DNA from 2 places in the Streptomyces sp. NPDC002669 genome. Region 1 is predicted to be linked to the other one. Evidence: predicted binding sites of a transcription regulator. Region 1 holds the regulator's gene; the other holds the start of a gene.
What was found. The regulator HrcA, encoded in region 1, represses chaperone genes, less so after heat shock. The targets are predictions, from matches to a motif close to TTNGCACTCNGNNNNNCNGAGTGCNAA.
Positions count from the first base shown of each region.

Region 1 (14,347 bases):
CGCGGCAGAACTTCGAGGTGCCGATCCAGGCCGCCATCGGCTCCCGGGTCATCGCCCGCGAGACCGTCCGCGCCATCCGCAAGGACGTCCTCGCCAAGTGCTACGGCGGTGACATCTCCCGCAAGCGGAAGCTGCTGGAGAAGCAGAAGGAGGGCAAGAAGCGGATGAAGATGGTCGGCAACGTGGAGGTGCCGCAGGAGGCCTTCATCGCCGTGCTGTCGACGGACGAGTCGGCCGGGGAAGGCAAGGGCAAGAAGTAGCCCCGCCCCCTCCCACCGGGTGACTCCGTCCGCTCCCACCGGGTGGCTCCGTCCGTTCCCGTCGGGTGGCGGCCGAAGGCCCCTGTGCCGCAGCACGCTGCGGCACAGGGGCCTGTTCGTTATGAAGCGGCGGCCCGTTGCCCCTTACGCGGCGGACGCGGGCGCTCTACCCTGATCACGGCTTCGTAGTTACTCGCCAGTTAAACAAGCGGGCCGGGCGCAGTCGGGACCGGCCCCGCGGATCGGGCGGGAACGCACGGGATCCAGCAGGAAAGAAGACGTACGCAGAAGCACGGGCGTACGCGGGAGAGCAGGCGTACGCGGGAACGCAGACGTGTGCGGGATCGCGGACGTACGCAGGAACACACGTAGGAACAAGCAGCAGTAATCAGCAGCAGCCAGCAGTAATCAGCGGTAATCAGCAGCCGGTCGTGAAGTACTGCCGCAGGCCCGGAGGACGTCGTGAGCGACACACTGACCTTGATCGAGAACCGACCGCCCTCCGTGGCGAATCTCTTCATCGACCGCGTGGCGGCCACCCCGGACGGGGAGGCGTACCGCTACCCCGTCCCCTCGGCCACCGGCCAGGGCCCCGACGAGTGGAAGTCGCTGAGCTGGGCGCAGGCCGCCGAGCGGGTCTACGCCGTCGCGGCCGGGCTCATCGGGCTGGGCGTGCGGCCGGAGGAGCGGGTCGCGCTCGCCTCCGGCACGCGGGTGGAGTGGATCCTCGCCGACCTCGGCGTGATGTGCGCGGGCGCCGCCACCACCACGGTCTACCCCTCGACCAACACCGAGGAGTCGGCGTTCATCCTCTCCGACTCCGAGAGCCGGGTGCTGATCGCCGAGGACGCCGGCCAGCTGGCCAAGGCCCGTGAGCGCCGCGCCGAGCTGCCGAACCTCGCCCACGTCGTCGTCATCGACCCCGAGGGCGCCGAGCCCGTCGAGGACGACCCCGAGGGCTGGGTGCTCACCCTGACCGCCCTGGAGGCCCTCGGCCGGGACCACCTGGCGAAGAATCCCGAGGCGATCAAGGAACGCGTCGCCGCCATCACCTCCGACCAGCTGGCCACCCTGATCTACACCTCGGGCACCACCGGCCGCCCCAAGGGCGTGCGCCTGCCGCACGACAGCTGGTCGTACATGGCCAAGGCCACCGTCTCCACCGGTCTGATCACCAAGGACGACGTCCAGTACCTCTGGCTGCCGCTCGCGCACGTCTTCGGCAAGGTCCTCACCTCCGGCCAGATCGAGGTCGGCCACGTCACCGCGGTCGACGGCCGGGTCGACAAGATCATCGAGAACCTGCCGGTGGTCCAGCCGACGTACATGGCCGCCGTTCCCCGCATCTTCGAGAAGGTCTACAACGGGGTCGCCGCCAAGGCACGGGCCGGCGGCGGGGCCAAGTACAAGATCTTCCAGTGGGCGGCCGGGGTGGCCCGCGAGTACGCCACGGTCTCGCAGGACAACTTCCGGCGCACCGGCAAGTCCTCCGTCCCGCTCGCGCTCGGCGCCAAGCACAAGGTCGCCGACACCCTCGTCTTCGCCAAGATCCGCGAGGCGTTCGGCGGCCGGCTGCGCGCCTGCGTCTCCGGCTCCGCCGCGCTCGCCCCCGACATCGGCTTCTTCTTCGCGGGCGCCGGCATCCACATCCTGGAGGGTTACGGCCTCACCGAGTCCAGCGCCGCCTCCTTCGTCAACCCGGGCGAGGCATACCGCACCGGCACCGTCGGCAAGCCGCTCCCCGGCACCGAGGTCCGGATCGCCGACGACGGCGAGATCCTGCTGCGCGGCCCCGGGATCATGCAGGGCTACCACGGGCAGCCGGAGAAGACCGCCGAGGTGCTGGAGTCGGACGGCTGGTTCCACACCGGTGACATCGGCGAGCTGTCCGTGGACGGCTACCTGCGGATCACCGACCGCAAGAAGGACCTGATCAAGACGTCCGGCGGCAAGTACATCGCCCCGGCGGAGGTCGAGGGGCAGTTCAAGGCGGTCTGCCCGTTCGTCTCCAACATCCTGGTGCACGGCGCGGACCGCAACTTCTGCACCGCCCTGATCGCGCTCGACGAGCCCACCATCCTCGGCTGGGCCGCCGAGAACGGCCTGGGCGGGAAGAGCTACGCCGACGTGGTGGCCTCCCCGCAGGCCGTCGCGCTCATCGAGGGCTACGTGAAGCGGCTCAACGAGGGGCTGCAGCGCTGGCAGACCATCAAGAAGTTCCGGCTGCTGCCGCGCGACCTCGACATCGAGCACGGTGAGCTGACGCCCAGTCTGAAGCTGAAGCGGCCGGTCGTCGAGCGCGCGTACAAGGACCTCATCGACGACATGTACGCGGGGACCCGCGAGGCGTAGGACCGCGGCACGCGGGGCCCGTGGGACACCGGGCCCCGCGTGCGCGGGGGCCCGCGAGGGGCCGGACGGGCCTCGCGGGCCGGCCGCACGGTGCGGCCGTCTTCCGTTCCGACACGCTCACTTTCTCTGCTCACTTCGGCAACTCGTTGCTTATGGGCATGGTCCATCTGTCACTCTGTCGGTGGCGTCAGCGCCGCCCGGCGAGAACAGACAACCAGCCCGACGAGAACAGACAGCCAGAACGAGAACAGACAGAGCGAGAACAGGTCAGGAGCTGCACCGTGGGGTCAATTCCCTTGCAGCGGGACATCGTCCAGCGTCCCGGAACTCCCGTCGGCCATGCGGATGCGCAGCCGGTCGCCCATACGTCCCTGCCCGGAAACCTCCTCGCGCCCTCCGCCGCCCGCCGGTTCGTCCGGGCCGCGCTCGACGAGTGGGCCGGGCTCGGACTGCCGGCGGCCGTGGGTTTCAGCGAGCGACTGGCCGACGACGCCGAGGTCGTCGTCAGCGAACTGGTCACCAACGCCGTCGTGCACGCGGGGACCAACGTGGAGCTGCTCGCCCGGCTGGAGGAGGCCGTCGAGGGCGAATCCGCGGCCCTGGTGCTGGAGGTGTCGGACCATCACCCGGCCCGCGCCGTGCGCAGCGACCGGCCGGAGTCGGGCAGCGCGGCGGAGGCGGCGCAGAGCGCCACGGTCCTCGGCTTCGACGAACCCGCCGACCACGGCCGCGGGCTCCAGCTCGTCGGCACCCTCGCCGAACGCTGGGGCATCACCTACCGCACCGGCCTCAAGACCGTCTGGGCCCGGCTCCCCGTGGACGACTGGAGCCCGTTCCCGGAGCCGCCCACCGACCCCGGCCCGGGGTTCCAGCAGGGGCTGCGCGACGCCGAACTGCTCGCCCCCACGGCCCGCCGCGCCCTGCGCGACGACGCGGACTGGGCCGGCCGCGGCGCGCTCTCGTTCCTCGCCGAGGCGTCGGACCTGCTCGCCGGTCAGCTCGACGAGGACATCGTCGCGGCGCTCTCCGGGCAGTTACTGGTGCCCAGACTCGCCGACTGGTGCGCGATCTGGCTGGAACCCGAGAACGGCGGCCCCTCGGCGGTGCCCCGGCTCGCCAGCGTCTGGCACCGGGACGAGGCCGAGACCGCGCACCTGCGCGCCCTGCTGGAACAGGACCCGATCCGGCTCCCCGAACGAGTCGGCACCGGGCCCGTCTCCATGCCCTGGCCCGGCGGGGAGGAGGACGCCGAGAAGCCCGAGGAACCCGAGGCGACCGCCCTCGCCTACCGGATCACCTCCGGCGGCCGGACGCTCGGCGCCGTGCTGCTGGGACGGGAGGGCCTCGTCCGCGTCCCCGACGAGGTGGCCGCGCTCATCGAGGACTTCGTGCGCCGGGTCGGCCTCGCCGTCGGCGCCGCCCGCGAGTACACCCGGCAGGCCACCATCAGCCGCATCCTCCAGCGCGCGCTGCTGCCCGGAAAGGTCGCCGACATACCCGGCGTCACCAGCTCACTGGTGTACGAACCCAGCGACGACGGCGTCGTCGGTGGCGACTTCTACGACATCTTCCCGTGCCCCGGCGACCGCTGGTGCTTCGTCCTCGGCGACGTGCAGGGCAGCGGGCCCGAGGCCGCCGTCGTCACCGGCCTCGCCCGGCCCTGGCTGCGGCTGCTGGCCCGCGAGGGCTTCGGCGTCGGCGAGGTCCTGGACCGGCTCAACCGGCTGCTCCTCGACGACGCGATGGAGGCGGCCGAGGCCGCCGCGCTCATGGTGGCCGCGGCGGGCGGCCAGCAGACCGCCGACACCGGACAGTCCCGCTTCCTGTCCCTGCTGTACGGGGAGCTGGTGCCGCTGCCCGACGGCGGGGTGCGCTGCACCGTCGCCAGCGCCGGCCACCCGCTGCCGCTGCTGCTGCGGCCCGACGGCGAGGTGCGCCCGGCCGCCGAGCCGCAGATGCTGCTCGGACTCTTCGACGACGTCGCGTACGAGAGCCAGAGCTTCGAGCTGGCACCGGGCGACAGCCTGCTGTGCGTCACCGACGGGGTCACGGAGCGGCGCTGCGGGCCGCTGATGTTCGACGACGGGGACGGGCTGGCCCAGGCCCTGTCCGGCTGCTCCGGCCTGTCGGCGGACGGCATCGCGGACCGGATCAAGCGGGCCGTGCACGAGTTCGCCGAGCGGCCGCCCGACGACGACCTGGCCCTGCTGGTGCTCCAGGCGGGGTGAGCCGTCCCGGCCCCGGCGCGGACGGCACCGGCCCCGTGATCACGGCCGTGTCCCGGAGGTCCCGGGCGGCGAGTGACAATGGGCGGTATGCCTTCCGTACTCCCCGATGGTGAACCCGTACCCGACGACGGGGCGCTGCCCCGCCATGCCCTGGAAGGCGCCGCCGACCGGCCGCTCGGCTTCTACCTGCACGTCCCGTACTGCGCGACCCGCTGCGGCTACTGCGACTTCAACACCTACACCGCGACCGAGCTGCGCGGCTCCGGCGGCGTGCTGGCCTCCCGGGACAACTACGCCGAGCACCTGATCGGCGAGGTCCGCCAGGCCCGCAAGGTCCTCGGCGACGACCCGCGCCCGGTTCGCACGGTCTTCGTCGGCGGCGGCACGCCGACCCTGCTGGCCGCCGCCGACCTGGTCCGGATGCTGGGGGCGATCCGGGAGGAATTCGGGTTCGCGGACGATGCCGAGATCACCACCGAGGCCAATCCGGAGTCCGTCGGTCCGGCCTATCTCGCCGAACTCCGCGAGGGCGGCTTCAACCGGATCTCGTTCGGGATGCAGAGCGCGCGGCAGCACGTGCTGAAGATCCTGGACCGCACGCACACGCCGGGACGGCCCGAGGCGTGCGTGGCCGAGGCCCGGGAGGCCGGCTTCGAGCACGTCAACCTCGACCTGATCTACGGCACGCCGGGGGAGTCCGACGACGACTGGCGGGCCTCGCTGGACGCGGCGCTCGGTGCGGGGCCGGACCACGTGTCGGCGTACGCGCTGATCGTCGAGGAGGGCACGCAGCTCGCCCGCCGCATCCGGCGCGGCGAGGTCCCCATGACCGACGACGACGTCCACGCCGACCGGTACCTGATCGCGGACGAGGCGATGGCCGCGGCCGGTTTCTCCTGGTACGAGGTGTCGAACTGGGCCCGCACGCCCGAGGGCCGGTGCCTGCACAACGAGCTGTACTGGCGCGGGGCCGACTGGTGGGGCGCCGGGCCCGGGGCGCACAGCCACGTCGGCGGGGTGCGCTGGTGGAACGTGAAGCACCCGGGGGCGTACGCGCAGGCCCTGGCCGAGGGACGCTCGCCCGGGGCCGGGCGGGAGATCCTCTCCGCGGAGGACCGCCGGGTCGAGCGGATCCTGCTGGAGCTGCGGCTCGCGGACGGCTGCCCGCTGTCCCTGCTGGCCCCGGCGGGACTGGCCGCCTCCCGGCGCGCCCTGGCGGACGGCCTCCTGGAGCCCGCCCCGTACGAGCGGGGGAGCGCGGTGCTCACCTTGCGGGGGCGGCTGCTGGCGGACGCGGTGGTGCGGGACCTGGTGGACTGAGGGCCCGGGGGCCCGGGGGCGGGCCCCCGCTCCTCAGCCGTCGGAAGGGCCGGGCACCGTCACGAAGTCGATCAGGTGCTCCACCGAGCCCAGCAGGGACGGTTCCAGGTCCCGGTACGAGCGGACCGAGGACAGGACGCGCTGCCAGGCCGCGCCGGTGTTCTCCGGCCAGCCGAGCGCGCGGCACACCCCGGTCTTCCAGTCCTGGCCGCGCGGCACCACCGGCCAGGCCGGGATGCCCACGGAGGACGGTTTCACCGCCTCCCACACGTCGATGTAGGGGTGCCCCACCACCAGGACGTCCGCGTCCGACACCTGCTCGGCGATCCGGGACTCCTTGGAACCGGGCACCAGGTGGTCGACCAGGACGCCCAGCCTGGCGTCCGGGCCGGGGGAGAACTCGCGCACGATGGCCGGGAGGTCGTCGACGCCCTCCAGGTACTCGACGACCACGCCCTCGATCCGCAGGTCGTCGCCCCAGACCCGCTCGACCAGCTCCGCGTCGTGCCGGCCCTCCACGTAGATCCGGCCGGCCCGCGCGACCCGGGCGCGGGCCCCCGGGACCGCGATCGAGCCCGAGGCGGTGCGCGCGGGGCGCGCCGGGGCGGCGGCCGAGGGGCGCACGAGCGTGACCACCTCGCCCTCCAGCAGGAAGCCGCGCGGCTCCATCGGGAACACCCGGTGCTTGCCGAACCGGTCCTCCAGGGTCACCGTCGGCCCCTGGGCCGTCTTCTCGCAGCGGATCACCGCACCGCAGAATCCGGTGGAGACCTCCTCCACGACCAGATCGGGCTCGGCGGGGACCTCGGGAACGGGGGCGGACCTCTTCCACGGCGGGGTCAGGTCCGGCTGGTAGCTGCGCATCGGACGACGATAGGACGACCGCGGGTCACGACACGCCGAAGCGGTCGGCCAGTTGTCCGCGCTGCTCCCGTACGAACGCCGCGTCCACCACCGCCCCGTGCCCCGGTACGTACACGGCGTCCTCGCCGCCCAGCTCCAGCAGCCGGTCCAGGGCGGCCGGCCAGCGGGCCGGGAACGCGTCCGGGCCCGCCTGCGGCTCCCCGGACTCCTCGACCAGGTCCCCGCAGAGCACGATCGCCGGGGAGCCGGGCACGACCGCCACCAGGTCGTGGCCGCTGTGCGCGCGGCCGAGGTCGACCAGCAGCACCTCGCGCCCGCCGCCCAGGTCGAGCGTCCGCTCCCCGCACACCTGGTGCCGCGGCACCACCAGCGCGTCGACGGCCTCCGTCGCCTCGTGCCCGGAGACCCCGTGGCGCACCGCGGAGACGCGCAGGTCCTCCGCCTCGCGCCGCATCGTCTCCGCCGTGCCGGCCGCTCCGTACACCTCGACGCCGGAGAACGCGGCGGTGCCCAGCACATGATCGAAGTGGGGGTGGCTGAGTGCGATATGCGTCACCCTCCGGCCCAGCAGGGACCGCGCCTGGGCCCGGAGTTCCATGCCCTCGCGGAGTGACGAACCGGTGTCGTACAGCAGCACTCCGTCCGTTCCGGCCACCAGTGCGACCGTCGCGTCCCAGCCGGGAAGGCGCCGCCTTCCCGCTCCGTGACCGAGTCGCTCCCAGCCGAACTCTTCCCAAGAGGCATCCATACCGCGACGCTATCGGCAGCCACCTGCGAAAGTCTCGCGGTGGTGTGGCCGGTTGCCCTTGCTAGGCCCCCACTCGGCCGCCGTACACTGACCGGGGGATTGCTGGCACTCGCGATGACAGAGTGCCAGGGGGATTCCCGGAAAGAACCGGGAACACCCGGGGACCGACCGAGGAAACACAGCTGGAGGTGTGCGCGATGCTCAGTGAACGCAGACTCGAAGTGCTTCGTGCCATCGTCCAGGACTACGTCGGCACCGAGGAGCCCGTCGGCTCCAAGGCGCTCACCGAGCGGCACAAGCTGGGCGTCTCCCCGGCGACCGTCCGCAACGACATGGCGGTGCTGGAGGACGAGGGCTTCATCGCCCAGCCCCACACCAGCGCGGGGCGCATCCCGACGGACAAGGGCTACCGGCTCTTCGTCGACAGGCTCGCGGGGGTCAAGCCCCTCTCGTCGCCCGAGCGCCGTGCCATCCACAACTTCCTCGACGGCGCGGTCGACCTCGACGACGTCGTGGGCCGCACCGTACGGCTGCTCGCGCAGCTGACCCGGCAGGTCGCCATCGTGCAGTACCCCTCGCTGACCCGGTCGACGGTGCGGCACGTGGAACTGCTCTCGCTGGCGCCCGCCCGGCTGATGCTCGTGCTCATCACGGACACCGGCCGGGTGGAGCAGCGGATGATCGACTGCCCCGCGCCGTTCGGCGAGACCTCCCTCGCCGATCTGCGGGCCCGGCTCAACAGCCGGGTCGTCGGACGCCGTTTCACGGACGTCCCGCAGCTGGTGCAGGACCTGCCGGAATCCTTCGAGAGCGAGGACCGGGGAACCGTGTCCACCGTGCTCTCCACCCTGCTCGAAACCCTCGTCGAGGAGACGGAGGAGCGGCTGATGATCGGCGGCACCTCCAACCTCACCCGCTTCGGGCACGACTTCCCCGTGATGATCCGGCCGGTGCTGGAGGCGCTGGAGGAACAGGTCGTGCTGCTGAAGCTGCTCGGCGAGGCCAAGGACTCGGGCATGACCGTACGCATCGGGCACGAGAACGCCCATGAAGGGCTCAACTCCACGTCCGTCGTCGCGGTCGGCTACGGTTCGGGCGACGAGGCAGTCGCCAAACTCGGCGTGGTCGGACCGACCCGCATGGACTACCCCGGAACGATGGGAGCGGTACGCGCAGTGGCACGTTACGTCGGACAGATCCTGGCGGAGTCGTAAGTGGCCACGGACTACTACGCCGTACTCGGCGTGCGCCGCGACGCATCTCAGGACGAGATCAAGAAGGCATTCCGCAGGCTCGCCCGCGAGCTGCATCCGGATGTGAACCCCGATCCGAAGACCCAGGAGCGGTTCAAGGAGATCAACGCCGCCTACGAGGTGCTGTCGGACCCGCAGAAGAAGCAGGTCTACGACCTCGGCGGCGACCCGCTGTCCGCCTCCGGCGGCGCGGGTGCGGGCGGATTCGGACAGGGTGGCTTCGGCAACTTCTCCGACATCATGGACGCGTTCTTCGGCACGTCGTCGCAGCGCGGGCCCCGTTCGCGCACCCGGCGCGGCCAGGACGCGATGATCCGGCTGGAGATCGATCTCGCCGAGGCGGCGTTCGGCACCACCAAGGACATCCAGGTCGACACGGCCGTCGTCTGCACCACGTGCAGCGGCGAGGGCGCCGCGCCCGGCACCTCCGCGCAGACCTGTGACATGTGTCGCGGCCGCGGTGAGGTCTCCCAGGTCACCCGGTCGTTCCTCGGCCAGGTCATGACCTCGCGGCCCTGCCCGCAGTGCCAGGGCTTCGGCACGGTCGTGCCGACCCCGTGCCCGGAGTGCGCCGGTGACGGCCGCATCCGGTCCAGGCGCACGCTCACCGTGAAGATCCCCGCCGGTGTCGACAACGGCACCCGCATCCAGCTCGCGGGCGAGGGCGAGGTCGGCCCCGGCGGCGGCCCGGCCGGCGATCTGTACGTGGAGATCCACGAGTTGTCGCACGCGGTGTTCCAGCGCCGCGGCGACGACCTGCACTGCACGGTCACCATCCCCATGACGGCGGGCGCGCTCGGCACGAAGGTGCCGCTGGAGACGCTCGACGGCCTGGAGGAGGTCGACATCCGGCCCGGCACCCAGTCCGGTCAGTCGGTGCCGCTGCACGGCCGGGGCGTCACGCACCTGCGCGGCGGCGGGCGCGGCGACCTGATCGTGCACGTCGAGGTGATGACGCCGACGAAGCTCGACCCGGAGCAGGAGCGACTGCTGCGGGAGCTGGCGAAGATGCGGGGCGAGGAGCGGCCCACCGGCCAGTTCCAGCCGGGCCAGCAGGGGCTGTTCTCCCGGCTGAAGGACGCCTTCAACGGGCGCTGACGGTCCCACCTCTCCGTCCGGACCGGGACGGGCCCGCCCGACGGGTCCGTCCCGCGTCCGCGAGCGGCGGGCGTCCGGGCGCCCCGCGGGCGTGGCCGGGCCCGTGACCGCAAGTGGCCGCGGGCGGAGCGGGGCGCGGGGCGCGCACGCCGGGGCGTGCCGGACATGGCACGATGCGGTCATGTCATCCGCGTTGACCGATCTCTGCCGGTATCCGATCGTGCAGGCCCCGATGGCGGGCGGTACGTCCTGCCCGCAGCTCGTCGCGGCCGTCGCCGAGGCGGGCGGGCTCGGCTTCCTCGCCGCCGGGTACAAGACGGCGGACGGCATGTACAACGAGATCAAACAGCTGCGCGGGCTGACCGGCAAGGCGTTCGGCGTCAACCTCTTCATGCCGCAGCCGGGACTCGCCGACCCGAGCGCGGTCGAGGTGTACCGGCAGCAGCTCGCGGGCGAGGCCGCCTGGTACGAGACCCCGATCGGCGACCCGGACTCCGACGGCGACGACGGCTACGAGGCCAAGCTCGCCATCCTCCTGGACGACCCGGTCCCGGCCGTCTCGTTCACCTTCGGCTGCCCCACGCGCGACACCCTCGACGCGTTCGCCGGGGTCGGCACGTACACCGTCGTGACGGTCACCACGCCCGAGGAGGCCCAGGCCGCCCAGTGGGCGGGCGCGGACGCGGTCTGCGTCCAGGGCGTCGAGGCGGGCGGTCACCAGTCCACCCACCACGACGACCCGCAGACCGACGGCACCGGGATCGGGCTGCTCTCGCTGGTGGCCCAGGTCCGCGAGACCGTGCAGATACCGATCGTCGCCGCCGGCGGGCTGATGCGCGGCTCCCAGATCGCCGCCGTGCTCGCGGCGGGCGCCGAGGCGGCGCAGTTCGGCACGGCGTTCCTCATCTGCCCCGAATCCGGGGCGAGTCCGCTGCACAAACGGGCGCTGACCAACCCGCTGTTCGTACGGACCGCCCTGACCCGGGCGTTCTCGGGCCGCCCGGCGCGCGGTCTGGTCAACCGGTTCATGCGCGAGCACGGACCGTACGCCCCCGCCGCCTACCCGCAGGTCCACTACCTGACCGCCGGACTGCGCAAGGCGGCGGCCAGGGCGGGGGACGCCCAGGGCATGGCGCTGTGGGCGGGGCAGGGCCACCGGATGGCACGCGAGCTGCCGGCCGGCCGGCTGGTCAGGCTGCTCGCCGAAGAACTGGACGCCGCACGGGCGGCAGTGAGCACAGGGAGTACGCAGTGACCGCACCGGTCTTCGTCGTCGAACAGGTCCCCGACGGGCCCGAGTTCGTCCTGGAAGGACCCGAGGGCAGGCACGCCGTGTCGGTGAAGCGGCTGCGCGCCGGCGAGGAGGTCGTCCTGACGGACGGGCGCGGGCACTGGGCCGAGGGCGTCGTCGGAGCCGCCGAGGGCAAGGACCGGCTCGTGCTCACCGGCCTCACCGGGGTCCGCGAGGAGACCGGGCCCGCGCCCCGCATCACCGTCGTCCAGGCGCTGCCCAAGGGCGACCGGGGCGAGGTCGCCGTGGAGACGATGACGGAGACCGGCGTCGACGGGATCGTGCCCTGGCAGGCGTCGCGCTGCATCACCCAGTGGAAGGGCGAACGCGGCCTCAAGTCCCTGGCGAAATGGCGCAGTACCGCCCGGGAGGCGGGCAAGCAGTCCCGCCGGGTGCGCTTCCCCGACGTGGCGGACGCGATGACGACCAAGCAGGTCGCCGCGCTGCTGGCCGCGGCGGACCTGGCCGCCGTCCTGCACGAGGACCGGGACCACGACAGCGAGCCGCTGGCCACCGTCCCGCTCCCCGAGCACGGCGAGATCGTGCTGGTGGTCGGCCCCGAGGGCGGTGTGTCACCGGACGAACTGGCGGCCTTCACCGGGGCGGGCGCCCGGATCTGCCGGCTCGGGGCGAGCGTCCTGCGCACCTCGACCGCGGGCACGGCGGCCACGGCGCTGCTGCTGGGGCGCACCGGCCGCTGGTCGTGAACCCGGCCCGCCCCGGGAAGGCCCGGGGCGGGGGATCGGGACCCGGGGGAGCCGCGGCGGATGGGTGGCCCGATTCCGCGGCTCCGCACCGCATGTGACGGCCGGTCCGTGCTCCGGCGCACGCGCCGGAAGCGCCCCCGATTGTGGCCACAAGCCGTCTACCGTTCCAGGGGTGAACGGTGGGAAGCTGCCCGTATGGGGACAACAAGGGCATGGGGTCGGCGAAGGCCCCGACGTTTTCTGGCCGTGTCCGTGCTCGCGGGCGCGACGGTCGCGGGCCTCGCCGCCTGCCAACCCGCCGACGGGCTGAACTCCGCGTCCATCGCCGTGACCACCGACCGGGTCGGCACCAGCGCACTGGAGCGCAACGGCGTCGACGTGCAGTGGCTGAGCTGCACGGCCAGGGTCGACCGGGGCCGCGCCGGGGCCCCGACGCCCTCCGCCTCCGCGCGCCGGATCGCGGAGGTCGACTGCACCGGCAAGACCGGCGGAGGCAAGGACATCTCGCTCACCGGCAGGGTGACCCAGGAGCTCGGCGGACGGTGCGTGCGGGGGGACCTGAGCGCGAAGGAGGGCGGCCGGTCCGTCTTCCGGGCGAACGTGCTCGGCAACTGCGACGCCGCCCCGACGACCGGCGTGGTCGCTCCGCCGCCACCGGCCGGCGGCAGCGGTGTCCGGCCCACGGTCACCGTGACCGTCACGGTGACCGAGGGATTCCGGGGCAAGTAGGCGTTGCGCACCGGGCGGGTCCGGTACAGGTGCCCGCGTCCGGGTGCGCGGGCGCACCGGCCCGCCGGCCCCGTCGGACTCCGGCCAACCCGGTTACGCGGAGCACGCCCGCGGCCTAGGGTGATCGTGTGACACAGCCTGCCTACCTTCGATACCCCCATGTCCAGGGCGATTTGATCGCCTTCACCGCCGAGGACGACGTCTGGCTGGCGCCGCTGGACGGCGGCCGGGCCTGGCGCGTCAGCGCCGACAACCGGCCTGTCACCCACCCTCGGATATCGCCCGACGGGACACGGGTCGCGTGGACCTCCACCCGGGACGGGGCGCCCGAGGTGCACATCGCGCCGGTCGACGGCGGCCCCTCCCTCCGGCTCACCCACTGGGGGGACGTCCGGACCTCCGTGCGCGGCTGGACGCCCGAGGGCGACGTACTGGTCATCACCACCCACGGGCAGGCGTCGCACCGGCGCAGCTGGGCCAGGGCGGTCCCGGTCGACGGCGGACCCGCGCGGACCCTGCCGTACGGCCCGGTCGGCTCGGTCGCGTACGGACCGGGCGGACGGGCCCTGCTCCTGTCGGCCACCATGGGCCGCGAGGCCGCCGCCTGGAAGCGCTACCGGGGCGGCACGGCGGGCAAGTTGTGGATCGAGGCGGAGGAACCGGCCGACGGCGCCGCGGAGTTCGTCCGGCTCCACGCCGGCCTCGACGGGAACATCGAGGACCCGATGTGGATCGGTACGGGGACCGGCGCGCGCGTCGCCTTCCTCTCCGACCACGAAGGCGTCGGCGCCCTCTACTCCTCCCTCCCCGACGGCTCCGACCTGCGCCGCCACACCGGCGTCGAGGGCTTCTACGCCCGCCACGCGACCACCGACGGCACCCGCGTCTGCTACGCGTCGGCCGGTGAGCTGTGGCTCCTGGACGACCTCGACGGCGACGGGCCCCGCCGCCTCGACGTCCGGCTCGGCGGCCAGCGCGCCGACCTCCAGCCGCACACCGTGCACGCCGCCGGGCACCTCGACTCCGCCTCCCCCGACCGCACCGGCCGGGGCAGCGCCGTCGCCACCCGCGGCGCCGTCCACTGGGTCACCCACCGCGGGGGACCGGCCCGCGCGCTCGCCGCCGAACAGGGCGTACGGGCCAGGCTGCCCCGCACCTTCCAGGCCGACGGCGACCAGCACGTCGTCTGGGTCACCGACGCCGAGGGCGACGACGCCCTGGAGTGCGCGCCGGCCACCGGCACCGCGCCGGGCACCGCGCCGCGCCGCCTCGCCGCGGGCCGCATCGGCCGGGTCCTCGACCTCGCCCCGTCCCCGGACGGCAGCCGCTTCGCCGTCGCCGCGCACGACGGGCGGGTCCTGATCGTCGAGCGGGAGAGCGGCGAGGTCCACGAGGTGGACCGCAGCGAGCACGGCGACGCCTCCGGCCTGGTCTTCTCGCCCGACTCCGCCTGGCTCGCCTGGTCGCACCCCGGACCCGAACCGCTCCGGCAGCTCA
Region 1 is NZ_JBIAQQ010000013.1:205,037-219,383, forward strand. Features, by position in the region: gene lepA (translation elongation factor 4) at 1-260, shown strand, start outside; gene ACFYW1_RS21060 (AMP-dependent synthetase/ligase) at 723-2,612, shown strand; gene ACFYW1_RS21065 (SpoIIE family protein phosphatase) at 2,909-4,840, shown strand; gene hemW (radical SAM family heme chaperone HemW) at 4,919-6,160, shown strand; gene ACFYW1_RS21075 (DUF3097 domain-containing protein) at 6,194-7,024, opposite strand; gene ACFYW1_RS21080 (MBL fold metallo-hydrolase) at 7,050-7,772, opposite strand; gene hrcA (heat-inducible transcriptional repressor HrcA) at 7,970-8,986, shown strand; gene dnaJ (molecular chaperone DnaJ) at 8,987-10,123, shown strand; gene ACFYW1_RS21095 (nitronate monooxygenase) at 10,305-11,378, shown strand; gene ACFYW1_RS21100 (16S rRNA (uracil(1498)-N(3))-methyltransferase) at 11,375-12,121, shown strand; gene ACFYW1_RS21105 (hypothetical protein) at 12,368-12,850, shown strand; gene ACFYW1_RS21110 (S41 family peptidase) at 12,979-14,347, shown strand, end outside.

Region 2 (14,347 bases), on a different contig from region 1:
TTCGACAAGATCGCCCGGGTGCTGGACCTGGGCTTCCCCGGCGGCCCGGTCATCGACCGGCTGGCGAAGGAGGGCGACCCGGCGGCGATCGCGTTCCCGCGCGGGCTGACCGGTTCGCGCGACCCCGCCTACGACTTCTCCTTCTCGGGACTGAAGACCTCCGTGGCCCGCTGGATCGAGGCCAAACGCGCGGCGGGCGAGGAGGTGCCGGTACGGGACGTGGCGGCGTCCTTCCAGGAGGCCGTGGTGGACGTCCTCACCCGCAAGGCCGTGCGCGCCTGCAAGGACGAGGGCGTCGACCACCTGATGATCGGTGGCGGCGTCGCGGCCAACTCGCGGCTGCGGGCGCTGGCCGAGGAACGCTGCGAGCGGGCCGGCATCCGGCTGCGGGTGCCGCGGCCCGGACTGTGCACGGACAACGGCGCGATGGTCGCGGCGCTGGGCGCGGAGATGGTGGCCCGGAACCGGCCGGCCTCGGACCTGGAGCTGTCCGCGGACTCCTCGCTGCCGGTCACCGACGCCCATGTGCCGGGCGCCCACGCGCACACCCACGACCACGTGCACGAGATCAGCAAGGACAACCTCTACTCGTGAACCGTACGACCGTCGCCCTGATGTGGGAGGCCCGCGCCACCACCGGCCGGGGCCCCGAACTCCTGGAGTGGGCGCGGGCCCGCGCGGGCGAGCTGGCCCGCGAGCCGCTCCGCCGCGAACTGCTGCGCGCCCCGCAGGACCGGGTCCTGGTCATCACCTGGTGGGCGGGCGAGTACGGCGACGAACTGCCCGAACTCCCGGAGCCGGACGCGGAGCTGATCACCCGCCCGGTGCACCGCTGGCGGTTCGAGTCGCTGGAGGCCGTCGAGTCCGCGGAGTGAGCCGGCCCGGGACGCCCCGGCCGTCCGCGCCCCGGCCCCGCGACCGCCCCGGTGGCCCCTCCCGGAAAATCTCGGAAGAATTTTCCGGGAGCTGTCGATCCGGCCGGTTCCCGTTCGACGCAAGGGTGAGAGGCGGGGAGGGCCCCCGTCCCCGACCGAGGAGTCACCATGCCCCGCTTCATGACCCTGATCCGCATCGACGAGCAGAACCTGCCCGCCGAGGCGCCGGACCCCGACTTCGAGAAGCGCATGGGCGCCCTGTTCGAGGAGATCACCGGGGCCGGTGTGATGCTGGAGACGGCCGGTCTCGCCCCGACCTCCGAGGGCACCCGCGTCACCTGGTCCGGCGGGAGGATCAGCTGCACCGACGGGCCCTTCACCGAGACCAAGGAGGTCATCGGCGGCTACGCCATCCTCCAGACCAGGGACAAGGCCGAGGCCCTGGAGTGGACCGAGCGGTTCCTGCGGGTCCACCCGGAGAACTGGACCGTCACCTCCGAGGTGCGTCAGATCGACGAGGCCACCCCGCAGGTCTGAGAGCCCGCCGGAGGGCTCTTCGGACGGCTTCCGGGCGCACTCCGTCCGGCGCCGTCCGGCGCGGCTTGCCGCTGCCCGGCACGGCTGCTCTGATGGGTGACCGTGATGGGAACGAGCACGCGGGCGGCGGTCGAGACGGTCTTCAGGATCGAGTCCGCGCGGATCATCGCGGGGGTCGCCCGCATCGTGCGGGACGTCGGCATCGCGGAGGAACTCGCGCAGGACGCCCTGGTGGCCGCGCTGGAACAGTGGCCGGAGTCAGGCGTCCCGGACCGGCCGGGAGCCTGGCTCATGGCCACCGCGCGGCACCGCGCGATCGACCTCGTACGCCGCAGGGAGACGTACGCGCGCAAGCTCGCCGAGGTGGGGCGGGCCCTGGAGGACGTCCCGCCGCCCGAGCCCCCGGAGCCGGACGGCATCGACGACGACCTGCTCCGGCTGATCTTCACCGCCTGCCACCCGGTGCTCTCCACCGAGGCCCGGATCGCCCTCACCCTGCGGTTGCTCGGCGGCCTCACCACCGAGGAGATCGCCCGCGCCTTCCTCGTCCCCGAACCGACCGTCGCCCAGCGCATCGTCCGGGCCAAACGGACCCTGGGCCGCACGGGCGTCCCCTTCGAGGTGCCGGAGGCACCCGAGCGGGCCGCCCGCCTCGGCTCCGTGCTGGAGGTCATCTACCTGATCTTCAACGAGGGGTACGCGGCCACCGCGGGCGACGACTGGCTGCGCCCCGGGCTGTGCGAGGACGCGCTGCGGCTGGCCCGGGTGCTCGCGGGGCTGATGGCGCACGAGCCCGAGGTGCACGGACTGGCCGCGCTGCTGGAGCTCCAGGCGTCGCGCACCGCGGCCAGGACCGGGCCGGACGGTGCGCCGGTGCTCCTCGCCGACCAGAACCGGGCCCGCTGGGACCGGCTGCTGATCCGGCGCGGCGTCGCGGCCCTGGAACGGGCGGTGGCGGCGACCGCCGAGGGCACCGGGCTCGGCCCGTACACCGTGCAGGCCGCGATCGCCGCCTGCCACGCCCGCGCACCGGCGTACCGGGACACGGACTGGACCACCATCGCGGCCCTCTACGACCGCCTCGCCGCGATCGAGCCCTCCCCGGTCGTCGAGCTGAACCGGGCCGTGGCCGTCTCGATGGCCCGCGGCCCGGCGGCCGGCCTCGCCCTGGTCGACGCCCTGGCCGACGACCCGGCCCTGAAGGACTACCACCTGCTGCCCAGCGTGCGCGGCGACCTGCTGGCCAGGACCGGGCGCACGGACGAGGCACGGACGGAGTTCGCGCGGGCGGCCGGACTGGCCCGCAACGAACGGGAACGGGCCATGCTCCTGGAGCGCGCCGCGCACCCGGCCGGCGCGGGCACGCAAACCCCGGCCGGCAGGGGTACGGGCACGGGCGGCACAGGCCCGGGTGCGGAAGCCCCGGGCGGCACGGAGGCGGCGCGGCCCGCTCGGTAGGGTCTGGTCCCATGTCCCCTCGTGCCCCGCTGCCGCCGCCACCGCCCCCCGTGGAGATACGTTCCTGGCCCGACCGGGAGTCCCTGCTGGCCGACCGGGCCGTGGTGCTCGGGGCGTTGGTGAAGGCCCACGTCTCACCGGGGCGGCTGGGGATGCTGTGGCTCTGGGGAGCGCTCTGCGCGCTCGGCTGGGCGCTGGCGGGCTCGGGGCTCATCACCTTCAAGGAGACGTACGACGTCATCAGCGCCGGGGTCGGCGTGATCCTGCTCGCCATGGGCGTCTGCTGCGTGGTGCCCGCCGTCATCCTGGTCGTCGTCGGACTGCGCCGCGACCGGAGGATCCGCGAACTGCTGTACGCCTGGGGCGGATTGGACCGCGACCCGGAGCGCGACGCGGCGCTGCGGATGCCGGGCGCCGCCCTCGCGTGGCTGCTGACGTCCTTCGCGCTGTGCGCGGTGGGCCTGTACCTGTGCTTCGTCATCCCGGCGAACCCCCCGGCGGGCAGGGTGGGTTACGGCGAGATCGTCCTGGTCATGGGGGTCGGGATGACCTGCTGGCTGCTCGGACTGATCGGCCTCGTCAAGGCGTTCGCGCACCGCAGGTGGGTGCTGCGGGTGCTGGCCGGGATGCCCGCCCCGGAGCGGGTGTTCTCCGTCGGGGGCGGCGCCCACCGCTGACCGCGGGCCCTATCCTGGCGGGCACACGCACCGGACCGGGGGAGGACGACGTGGAGTGGTACTGGTGGCTGCTCATCATCTTCTGGACGGGCGGCTTCGGCTGGGCCGTCGACAACGTCCGTACGTCACTGCGCAACCGGCACACCCGCAAGCTGGAACTGCTGGAGGCGGCCCAGCAGGAACGGCTGGCCGTCGAGGCCGCGAACAGGCCGCCCGAGCCGGTCTGCGGCTGCACGCACCACCTCGCCAAGCACGACAAGCAGGGCCGGTGCCACGAGCGGGTCGAGGTGCCGACGGCCTGGGACGAGAACAAGAAGCCGGTCCGCTTCGAGGCGGGGCAGTGCAACTGCCAGCAGTACGTGGGGCCCCGGCCGCTCTCCCAGGTGTACGCGGAGGACCTGACCGACCTGGCCTGACGGCCGCCCGGCCGGCCCGGTCGGGCCGTCGGGGTCAGGCCGGGCCGGTCATCGGGTGGCCGATCAGTATCGTCGGCGCCCCGGCCACCCGGGTCAGGAAGACCGTCGCGGAGTTCGGGCCGCGGAGTTTCATCCTGCGGCGCAGCTCCTCCGGTTCGACCGCCGAGCCGCGCTTCTTGACGGTCAGCACGCCGACCTCCCGCTCCCGCAGCAGCACCTTCAGCTTCTTCATGTTGAAGGGCATGTGGTCGGTGATCTCGTACCCGGAGGTGTACGGGGACGTGTACGGCTCGTCGCCGGTGACGTACGCGATGGTCTCGTCGATCAGCCGGCCGCGGCACCGCGCCACGACGTCGGCGACCAGACCGGCGCGGATGACGGCGCCGTCCGGCTCGTACAGGTAGCGGCCCACCGGGCCGACCGGCGGTGCGGGCGGCGGGCCCGCGGACCACAGCGAGGCGCCGTCCGGGAGGACCGTGGCCCGGTACGAACCGGCCGCGAAGCCCTCGCCGAACCAGAGCACCGCCTCCTTCACGTCCCCGCCGTCCGAGATCCACTCGGCCTCCGCCCGCTCCGGGATCGCCTCGTGCGGGATGCCGGGGGCGATCTTCAGCGCGGCGCGCGGTGCCCCGAGCGCGGTGCCGACCGCCCAGGACAGCGGCGGCGAGTACGCCTCGGGGTCGAAGATCCGGCCCCGCCCGCCGCGCCGGGCCGGGTCCACGAACACCGCGTCGTACGGCGAGGTGTCGATGTCGGTGACATCGGCGCACCGCACCTCGATCAGCTCCTCCAGCCCGAGGGCGGCGGCGTTGGCGCGGGCGACCTCCGCGGTCAGCGGGTCGCGGTCCACGGCGAGCACGCGGATGCCCGCCCGCGCGAGCGCGATCGCGTCGCCGCCGATCCCGCAGCACAGGTCGGCGACGCTCCGCACCCCGCCCGCCGCCGCGAACCGCTGCGCGCGCCGGGCGGCCACCGAGGTACGGGTCGCCTGCTCGACGCCGTTGGGCGTGAAGAACATCCGGCAGGCGTCCTCGGCACCGAACTTCGCCACCGCCCGCTGCCGCAGCCGCGCCTGCCCCAGCGCCGCCGAGACCAGGTGGGCCGGGTGGCTGCGGCGCAGCCGGGTGGCGGTGGCGAGTTCCTGCGCGGGGTCGTACGACCGCAGCCCGGCCAGCAGTTCGGCGCCCTCGGGGGTGCGCAGGGCCAGGAAGGCGGCGACGGGGTCTTCCCCGCTCGGGCGGGAAGGGTCGTGGGGGCCGTTCGGGGCGAGAGCGTTCACCCGCCCCATTGTGAGCCAGCCGGGTAGACCGGCGGGCCCGGCGGCGGTGTCTGACCGGGTGGCCGATCGAGTGCTGGCAGTATGCGGCGCCATGCAGCTTGTACGACAAAAGGAAAAAAACACCACAATGCGTCACGGGTCGGGTGGGCCCGGGGCCGGGCGCGGCCGGGGTTCCGGCAAGCACCGGCCCGTCTGCGCGGCCCTGGTCGCGCTCCTGGTCGCGGCGGCCGGCTCCGGCTGCGCCTCGGGCGAGGGGGAGCGGGCGGGCGACGCCGGTCGCGGCGGCCGGCCCGCGGCCGGGAACCCCGGCGCCCCCGCGGCGGCGCCCGCCCGCCCCGGCGGCCCGGGGCACCGGGCCGCCGCGCCGGAGACCGGCCGGGAGAACGCGAAGCTGGCCCCGGCCGTCCGGGCCGCCCTCGCCGAGAAGTGGGGTCTGGCCAAGCCCCCGCTGATCGCCCCGGAGCCGCCCGCCGTGAAGCCCCGCATCACCACCCGCGCCGGGTTCGAGGTGGAGGGCGGCGACGACTCGCTGCCGCCCGTCTTCACCACCGTCCCGACCGAGGAGCGGATCGTCTTCCTGACGATCGACGACGGCGCCGAGAAGGACCCCGAGCTGCTCCGGATGATGGACGAGCTGGACATCCCGTACAGCGCGTTCCTCAGCGACTACGAGGTGAGCGACAACTACGGGTACTTCGGCGAGGCGCGACGGCGGGGCACCGCCCTCAACAACCACACGCTCAACCACCCCTACCTGCCCGGCCTCTCGTACGCCGAGCAGGAGCGCGAGATCTGCGGCCAGCAGGAGGTCATCAGGGAGGAGTACGGGAAACAGCCCGTCCTCTTCCGCCCGCCGTACGGGAACTACAACGGGGACACCCTGCGCGTCGCGAAGTCCTGCGGCATCAAGGCCGTCCCGCTGTGGAACGCGGAGGCGTTCCCGGACCACATGGAGTGGCGCGAGGAGGACCAGGACCTGCACCCCGGCGACATCATCCTCACCCACTTCCGGGGCCGGTCCGAATGGGGCGGCAGTATGACCGACCTGGTCCGGGCGGTCATGAAGGTCGTCACGGACAAGGGGTACGCCGTGGCCCGGCTGGAGGACTACGTATGAGAAGGGCGCACCGGCTGCTGGCCGGACTGCTGGCGGCCGGTGCGCTCCTGACCGCCACCGGGTGCGCGCAGTCGGTGGACCCGATCGAACGGCTCGGGCGCAAGGCCGCGCAGCGGGTCGGCCACCCGGACCGGGCCCCGGGCGGCCGTGCGGAACGGCACGGCCCGTCCGTGCGTTGTCCCCTCGGCGTCCGTACCGGCGTCCGTACCGGCGTCCGTACCGGCGTCCGTACCGGCGTCCGTACCGGTGCCGGGGGCGTGTCCGGGGCCGGGGCGGGGGAGCGCGGGAGCGGCGCGGTCGCGACGCCACGATCGCTTGAATTGGCACTCCGCTTGACCGAGTGCTAATCCCGGTCATAGTCTCGGTTCTGGCACTCACCACTGGAGAGTGCCAACACCACTGCGCGACTGGCAGGTCCGGCACCCGCGACGACGGATCCACCTGGTCGCCACCCCAAGACTGTTACCCCGTGAGATCTCCGAAGGGGGAGACCGGATCGTGTCGACCGCCAGCTCCAAGGTTGCGATCAAGCCGCTCGAGGACCGGATTGTGGTCCAGCCGCTCGACGCCGAGCAGACCACGGCCTCCGGCCTGGTCATTCCGGACACCGCCAAGGAGAAGCCCCAGGAGGGCGTCGTCCTGGCCGTGGGTCCGGGCCGCTTCGAGAACGGCGAGCGCCTTCCGCTCGACGTCAAGACCGGCGACGTCGTGCTGTACAGCAAGTACGGCGGCACCGAGGTGAAGTACAGCGGCGAGGAGTACCTCGTCCTCTCGGCTCGCGACGTGCTCGCGATCGTCGAGAAGTAATTCACCCACGTTTGCTTCTGTTCTGCGCCCCTGGCCCCCGCGAATAACCAGCCGGGCGGTCGGGGGCGCAGTTCGTTCGAGAGGAAAGCTCAGCTCCCATGGCGAAGATCCTGAAGTTCGACGAGGACGCCCGTCGCGCCCTTGAGCGCGGCGTCAACAAGCTTGCCGACACGGTCAAGGTGACGATCGGCCCCAAGGGTCGCAACGTCGTCATCGACAAGAAGTTCGGCGCCCCCACCATCACCAACGACGGTGTCACCATCGCGCGCGAGGTCGAGCTCGACGACCCGTACGAGAACCTCGGTGCCCAGCTGGTGAAGGAGGTCGCCACCAAGACCAACGACGTCGCGGGTGACGGTACGACCACCGCCACCGTGCTCGCCCAGGCGCTCGTCCGCGAGGGTCTGCGCAACGTCGCCGCCGGTGCCTCCCCGGCCGCCCTGAAGAAGGGCATCGACGCCGCGGTCAAGGCCGTGTCCGAGGAGCTCCTCGCGACCGCCCGCCCGATCGACGACAAGACCGACATCGCCGCTGTGGCCGCGCTCTCCGCGCAGGACCCGCAGGTCGGCGAGCTCATCGCGGACGCGATGGACAAGGTCGGCAAGGACGGCGTCATCACCGTCGAGGAGTCCAACACCTTCGGTCTGGACCTCGACTTCACCGAGGGCATGGCCTTCGACAAGGGCTACCTGTCCCCGTACATGGTGACCGACCAGGAGCGCATGGAGGCCGTCCTCGACGACCCGTACATCCTGATCCACCAGGGCAAGATCGGTGCCATCCAGGAGCTGCTCCCGCTGCTGGAGAAGGTCATCCAGGCCGGTGGCTCCAAGCCGCTGCTGATCATCGCCGAGGACGTCGAGGGCGAGGCCCTGTCGACCCTGGTCGTCAACAAGATCCGTGGCACCTTCAACGCCGTCGCCGTCAAGGCCCCGGGCTTCGGTGACCGCCGCAAGGCCATGCTCGGCGACATCGCCACCCTCACCGGTGCGACCGTCATCGCCGAGGAGGTCGGCCTCAAGCTCGACCAGGCCGGTCTGGACGTGCTGGGCACCGCCCGCCGCGTCACCGTCTCCAAGGACGACACCACGATCGTGGACGGCGGCGGCGAGCCCGGCGACGTCAAGGGCCGGGTCAACCAGATCAAGGCCGAGATCGAGGCCACGGACTCCGACTGGGACCGCGAGAAGCTCCAGGAGCGCCTCGCGAAGCTGGCCGGCGGCGTGTGCGTGATCCGCGTCGGTGCCGCCACCGAGGTGGAGCTCAAGGAGAAGAAGCACCGTCTGGAGGACGCCATCTCCGCGACCCGCGCCGCGGTCGAGGAGGGCATCGTCTCCGGTGGTGGCTCCGCCATCGTCCACGCCGTCAAGGTCCTGGAGGACAACCTCGGCAAGACCGGCGACGAGGCCACCGGTGTCGCGGTCGTGCGCCGCGCCGCGGTCGAGCCGCTGCGCTGGATCGCCGAGAACGCCGGTCTCGAGGGCTACGTCATCACCTCGAAGGTCGCCGAGCTCGACAAGGGCCAGGGCTTCAACGCCGCCACCGGCGAGTACGGCGACCTGGTGAAGGCCGGCGTCATCGACCCGGTCAAGGTCACCCGCTCCGCGCTGGAGAACGCCGCGTCCATCGCGTCGCTGCTGCTCACGACCGAGACCCTGGTCGTCGAGAAGCCGGCCGAGGAAGAGGCCGAGGCCGCCCACGGCGGTCACGGCCACGCGCACTGACGCACGGTCGCCCCGTCGGCCCGCGCAGCCGACGAAAGGCCCCTTCCCCCACCGTTCGACGGTGGGGGAAGGGGCCTTTTCGGCGTACGGAGGGTTCCTGGCGCGACGGGGCTTTCGGCTCACGACGAGGTCAGGCGGGTGCCGTGCCCCGGTCGGAGGCGCCGAGCCAGCGCATCAGGGCCATGAGGTCCTCGTGCCACCAGCCCTCCTTGATCCTGCCGTCCTCGAACCGGAAGATCGTGGTGCCGGACATGACGCACTGTCTGCCCGTGGGGGCGATGCCCATGAAGTCGCCCTTGTGGGTGCCGGTCCAGGTCCACAGCGTCACGACGTCGTTTCCCTCGCAGACCTGCCGGTCCAGGTCGAAGGTGAAGTCGAAGGCGGCGCGCCACCGGGCGACGTCCTCGCGCAGCCGGTCGGAACCGACCACGGACTCCGCGTCCTTCGCGATGTCGTGGTCGGTGTAGTCGGCCGCGAACACCTCGTCGATGGCGTCGAGGTTGCCTCCGACGGCGATCTCGTGGAAGAAGCGGCGGGACTGCGTCTGGTTCAGCTGCTCGTCGCGGACCACGTCGAGGTCGGTGAAGGTGGGCATCCCGTCGCAGAGCGCCACCATCTCCCGGAAGATCCGTTCGGTCTCCGGCAGCCCCGAATTGGCCATCGCGGCCTCGTACGACGGGAACTCGACGATCTCGACGTAGTGGGACCCGTCGGAGCGGTCCTTGCCGATGAGGCTGTGGGTGGCGGTCCGGGTACCCCTGGTCCGCTCGGCCCACTGGTCCATGAGCCGGTCCATCTCCGCGAACCGTTCCGTCTTGCAGTCGATCATCTGTACGAATCTCATGACGGCTCCCGGTCTCACGTACTGGTGGGATGCCCCCAGTCTAGTGAGAAACGGGCATTTCGACGGCCCGCACCTTCGAGCTGTCCGGGCCGGGACCCCGGCCCGGACAGCTCGAAGGTGCGGGCCGGGAGGCCCGGGGGGGGGGGGGGGGGGGGGCTCAGGCCGAGTGGCCCAGGCTCCCGGAGTGCACGGGGTCCGCGAAGGGCAGACCGGCCGTGAACCGCTCCAGCTCGTCCAGCGCCTGGTCGGCCATCCGGTGCAGCTCGTCGCCCAGCGAACCCGCCACGTGCGGGGTGAGCAGCACGTTCGGCAGGGTGTACAACGGCGAGTCGGCGGGCGGGAGTTCGGGGTCGGTCACGTCCAGCACCGCCTGCAGCCGCCCGGCCGTCAGCTCGGCCAGCAGTGCCCCCTCGTCGATCAGCGACCCCCGCGCCGTGTTGATCAGCGTCGTCCCGGTCGCCATCGCCGACAGCTGCGCCGCGCCGATCAGATGGTGCGTCTCCGGGAGCTGGGGCGCGTGCACCGAGACGACGGAACTGTTCGCGCACAGCTCGTCGAGCGGGGCGAGCCGCACCCCGAGCCGTTCCGCCTCGGCCTCGTCCACGTACGGGTCGTACAGCAGTACGTCCAGGTCGAAGGGGCGCAGCAGCTCGATCACCCGCCGGCCTATCCGGGAGGCCCCGACGATGCCGACGGTGCGGCGGTAGTTGCCGGCCCCGTCGAGCTCCGCGAGCCAGTCGTGGTCGGCGCGCAGCCGGCGGTAGCGGTCCGCGGCGTGCAGCACCCGCTTGCCCGCGAACAGGATCGCGGCGAGGGTGAACTCGGCGACGGGCAGGGCGTTGGCCCCGGCCGCCGAGGTGACGACGATCCCGCGTTCCCAGCAGGCGTCGGTGATGTGGTGCTTCACGGAGCCCGCGGCGTGCACCACGGCCCGCAGCCGGGGCGCGGCCGCCAGCACCTCGGCGGTGAGCGGGGTGGCGCCCCAGCAGGTGAACAGCACCTCGGCCTCGGCGAGCGCGGCGGCCACCTCGGGCGTCGGCTCGGCCAGGTCGTGGGCGACGAGGCGCGGGTCGGTGCGGGTGAGGGCGGCCAGCCGGGCGCGGTGGCGGTCGGCGAACAGGCGGTCGGCTATGCCGGGGCCCATCGCGAGCAGGGCCGCGGGCCGGTTGTCGGTGGTGTGGGGCATGGTGGGACTCGTACTCCTCGGGCTCGCGGTGGGGGTCACTTGACGCTGCCGGCGGTCAGTCCGGCCTTCCAGTGCCGCTGCAACGAGACGAAGGCGACGATCAGCGGGATGACGGCGAGGAGGGAACCGGTGACGACGAGCGGGTAGAAGCTCGGCTCGCCGTGGGTGTTGGTGTTCCAGGAGTACAGACCGAGGCTCAGCGGGAAGAGCTTGCGGTCCGAGAGCATCACGAGGGGGAGGAAGAAGTTGTTCCAGATCGCGGTGAACTGGAAGAGGAAGACGGTCACGAAGCCGGGCATGACCATGCGCAGCCCGATCGACCAGAAGACCCGCAGCTCGCCGGCCCCGTCGATACGGGCGGCCTCCAGCGCCTCGTTCGGGATGTAGCCGGTGCTGAACACCCGCGCGAGATACACGCCGAACGGGTTGACCAGCACCGGGATCAGCACGGACCAGTAGGTGTTCACCAGGCCGGTCTTGGAGGCCAGGAGGTACATCGGCAGGGCCAGCGCCGTGGTGGGCACGAGCACGCCCATCAGCACGAGGGCGAACAGCTTCTCCTTGCCCCGGAACTCGTACTTGTCGAAGGCGTACCCCGCGGCGACGCAGATCAGCGAGCAGACGAGGGCGCCGACGCCCGCGTACAGCAGGCTGTTGAGGTACCAGCGGAAGTAGATGCCGTCGCCGTAGGAGGCCAGGTTCGACAGGTTCTCGCCGAGGTTGAAGCCCTTGAAGGAGAAGGCGTTGCCCGCGAGCAGGTCACCGGTGTCCTTGGTGGCGGCGGTGACCAGCCAGACGAGGGGGAAGAGCATGTAGACGACGGCGAGCAGGAGGAAACCGTTGACGGCGGTCTTCGACATCCACCGGCTGCGGGAAGCGGGGGAGTTCATGCTTTCTTGCCCTTCCGGCCGGTGAAGCGGGTGACGACGAAGGACAGCAGCGCGGCCATGAGCGCCAGCAGGATGGAGGCGGCCGCGGCGAGACCGTAGTCGTTGCGCTCGAAGGCCGCGGTGTACGCGTACATGTTCGGCGTCCAGGTGGAGGTGACGGCGGAGCCGGTCCCCTTGTTGAGGATCAGCGGCTCGGTGAACAGCTGGAGCGAGCCGATGACCGTGAACAGCGCGACCATCACGACGGAGGCGCGGATCAGCGGGACCTTGATGCTCAGCGCGGTGCGCCAGGCGCCGGCCCCGTCGACCGTGGCCGCTTCGAGCACGGAGCGGTCGATGGCCTGCAGCGCGGCGTAGAAGATCACCATGTTGTAGCCGAGCCACTCCCACAGGGCGATGTTCACGACGGAGGGGAGCGCACCCCCGGGCGAGAAGAAGTCGAAGCCGATCCCGCCGGACTCCATGGCGCTGACCACCGGGCTGAGCTGCGGCGTGTAGAGGTACACCCAGATCAGCGCGGCGATGATGCCGGGCACGGCGTGCGGCAGGAAGAGCGCGAGCTGGAAGAACCGGCGGGCACGGGCCAGCGCGGAGTCCAGCAGCAGCGCGAGGGCGAGGGCGCCGACGAGCAGCAGCGGAATGTAGAACAGGCAGTATCCGAGGAGTACGCCGAAGCCCTCGCGGAACGCCCGGTCGCCCAGGGCCGCCGTGTAGTTGTCGAGTCCGCTGAAGACGGTCTCGGTGCCGCCGAAGCCCAGGCCGGACTGTTTCTCGGTGAACAGGCTGAGCCAGACCGCGTAACCGATCGGCAGCACCATGGCCACGGTGAACAGTACGAAGAAGGGCCCCAGCAGGATGGCGGCGGCTCTGGTCGTCCGGGCGCGCTTCATCAGCCTGCGTCCTCGACCTTCAGACCGCGCTTCTTCAGCTCGGCGACCGTGGCGTCGTGCCCGGCCTTCACGGCGTCCTTGATGGTGGTGCCACCGCTGGCGACCTTGCCGAACTGGTCCTTCATGGTGGTGTTCGTCGTGCCGGTGGTCGGGCCCCAGTTCCAGTTCTGGCCGATCGACGCCGCGGCGCCCTCGAAGACCTGGTAGATGTCCTGGCCGCCGTAGTAACCGGCGTCGAAGGCGCTCTTGGCCGCCGGGCGCAGCGACGCCGCGGCCGGGAAGGCGCTCGACGTGCCGGACTCGATGCGGGCCTTGATGCCTTCCTCGGTGGTCGACATCCAGGTGGCGAACTCGACCGCGGCCTTCGCCTTCTCGCTGGTCTTGGTCACCGCGAAGGTGGAGCCGCCGAGCATGCCGCTGGCCGGCTTGCCGTCCCAGCTGGGCATCGGGGCGACGGCCCACTTGCCGCTCTGCTCGGGCAGCGTGCCCTTGAGGACGCCCGCGCCCCAGGCGGCGCCGAGGTAGCCGACGGTGCCGCCGTTCTTGAGGGAGTTGGTCCACTCGGGGCTGAACGAGGCGTTGGCGCGGATCAGGTCGTCGTCGAGCAGACCCTGCCAGTAGTCGGCGACCTTGTTGGTGGCCGCGTCGGCGGTGCTGACCTTCCAGGTGTCGCCCTCGGGCTTGTACCACTGGGCGCCGGCCTGCCAGGCCATCGCCTGGAACGTGGTCGGGTCGTCGGGGAAGAAGGTGCCGATGCGGGCCTTCTTGTCGGCCTTCTTGATCTTCTCCGCGGCCTTGCGGAACTCGTCCCAGGTCTTGGGGACCTCGACGCCGTACTTCTCGAACAGGTCCTTGCGGTAGTAGAAGGACTGCGGCGAGGCGTCGAACGGAACGGCCCAGTTCTTCCCGCCGAGGGTCGTCAGCTCGACCGCCTGCGGCAGCAGCTTCTTCCTGATGTCCTCGGTGAAGTACTCGCCGATGTCCTGGAGCGCGCCCTGGCTGACGTACTCCGGGAGCTGCGGGTACTCGATGGAGACCAGGTCGGGGGCGTTGCCCGCCTTCACCGCGTTGGAGATCTTGGCGTAGCCGCCCGCGTTGCCGGACGGGATCTCCTCGTACACCACCTTGATGTTCTTGTGGGAGGCGTTGAACGCGTCGACGACCTCCTTGGAACCCTTGGCCCAGCCCCAGAAGGTGATGCTGACGGGCTTGCCGTCGCTCCCGGCGGAGGAGTCGTCGCCGCTGCCGCCACAGGCCGTGAGAACGGCGAGTGCGGTGACGGCGCCGACGACGGCGATGGACGTTCTGCTCGAACTGCGGCTCACAGCGAGACTCCTGAACAGGCGACGACATTGGCGTTGGCCGTGATCCTTGGACCAGCCGTGACCGAAGTCAAGAGCGAAAGAGCGATTGATCGAAAAAAGATCAGATAAGTTACGTACGGAGGCGAGTGGGACACGCTGCGGAACGGGTGCGCGGGGTGGGGAGTGCGGGTACGAGGGCCTGCGGATGGGCCCGGGGCATGAACGGACGCGGACGGGCATGAACGGGCACGGGCGGGCCCGTCGTGAAGCCTGCCCCGGCGCACGCCCCCGGATTCCGGCGCCACGCCGGTGCCCGCGCCCGGACATCTGCCCGGGCGCGGGC
Region 2 is NZ_JBIAQQ010000015.1:186,911-201,257, reverse strand. Features, by position in the region: gene tsaD (tRNA (adenosine(37)-N6)-threonylcarbamoyltransferase complex transferase subunit TsaD) at 1-594, shown strand, start outside; gene ACFYW1_RS22910 (hypothetical protein) at 615-875, shown strand; gene ACFYW1_RS22905 (YciI family protein) at 1,044-1,412, shown strand; gene ACFYW1_RS22900 (RNA polymerase sigma factor) at 1,518-2,870, shown strand; gene ACFYW1_RS22895 (hypothetical protein) at 2,882-3,547, shown strand; gene ACFYW1_RS22890 (hypothetical protein) at 3,598-3,963, shown strand; gene ACFYW1_RS22885 (methyltransferase domain-containing protein) at 3,998-5,251, opposite strand; gene ACFYW1_RS22880 (polysaccharide deacetylase family protein) at 5,334-6,359, shown strand; gene ACFYW1_RS22875 (hypothetical protein) at 6,356-6,706, shown strand; gene groES (co-chaperone GroES) at 6,858-7,166, shown strand; gene groL (chaperonin GroEL) at 7,265-8,890, shown strand; gene ACFYW1_RS22860 (ester cyclase) at 9,021-9,734, opposite strand; gene ACFYW1_RS22855 (hydroxyacid dehydrogenase) at 9,892-10,920, opposite strand; gene ACFYW1_RS22850 (carbohydrate ABC transporter permease) at 10,956-11,810, opposite strand; gene ACFYW1_RS22845 (carbohydrate ABC transporter permease) at 11,807-12,700, opposite strand; gene ACFYW1_RS22840 (ABC transporter substrate-binding protein) at 12,700-14,025, opposite strand.
Region 2: a site for HrcA is predicted at 6,727-6,753, ahead of groES (co-chaperone GroES). Genes of this name have one in related genera too.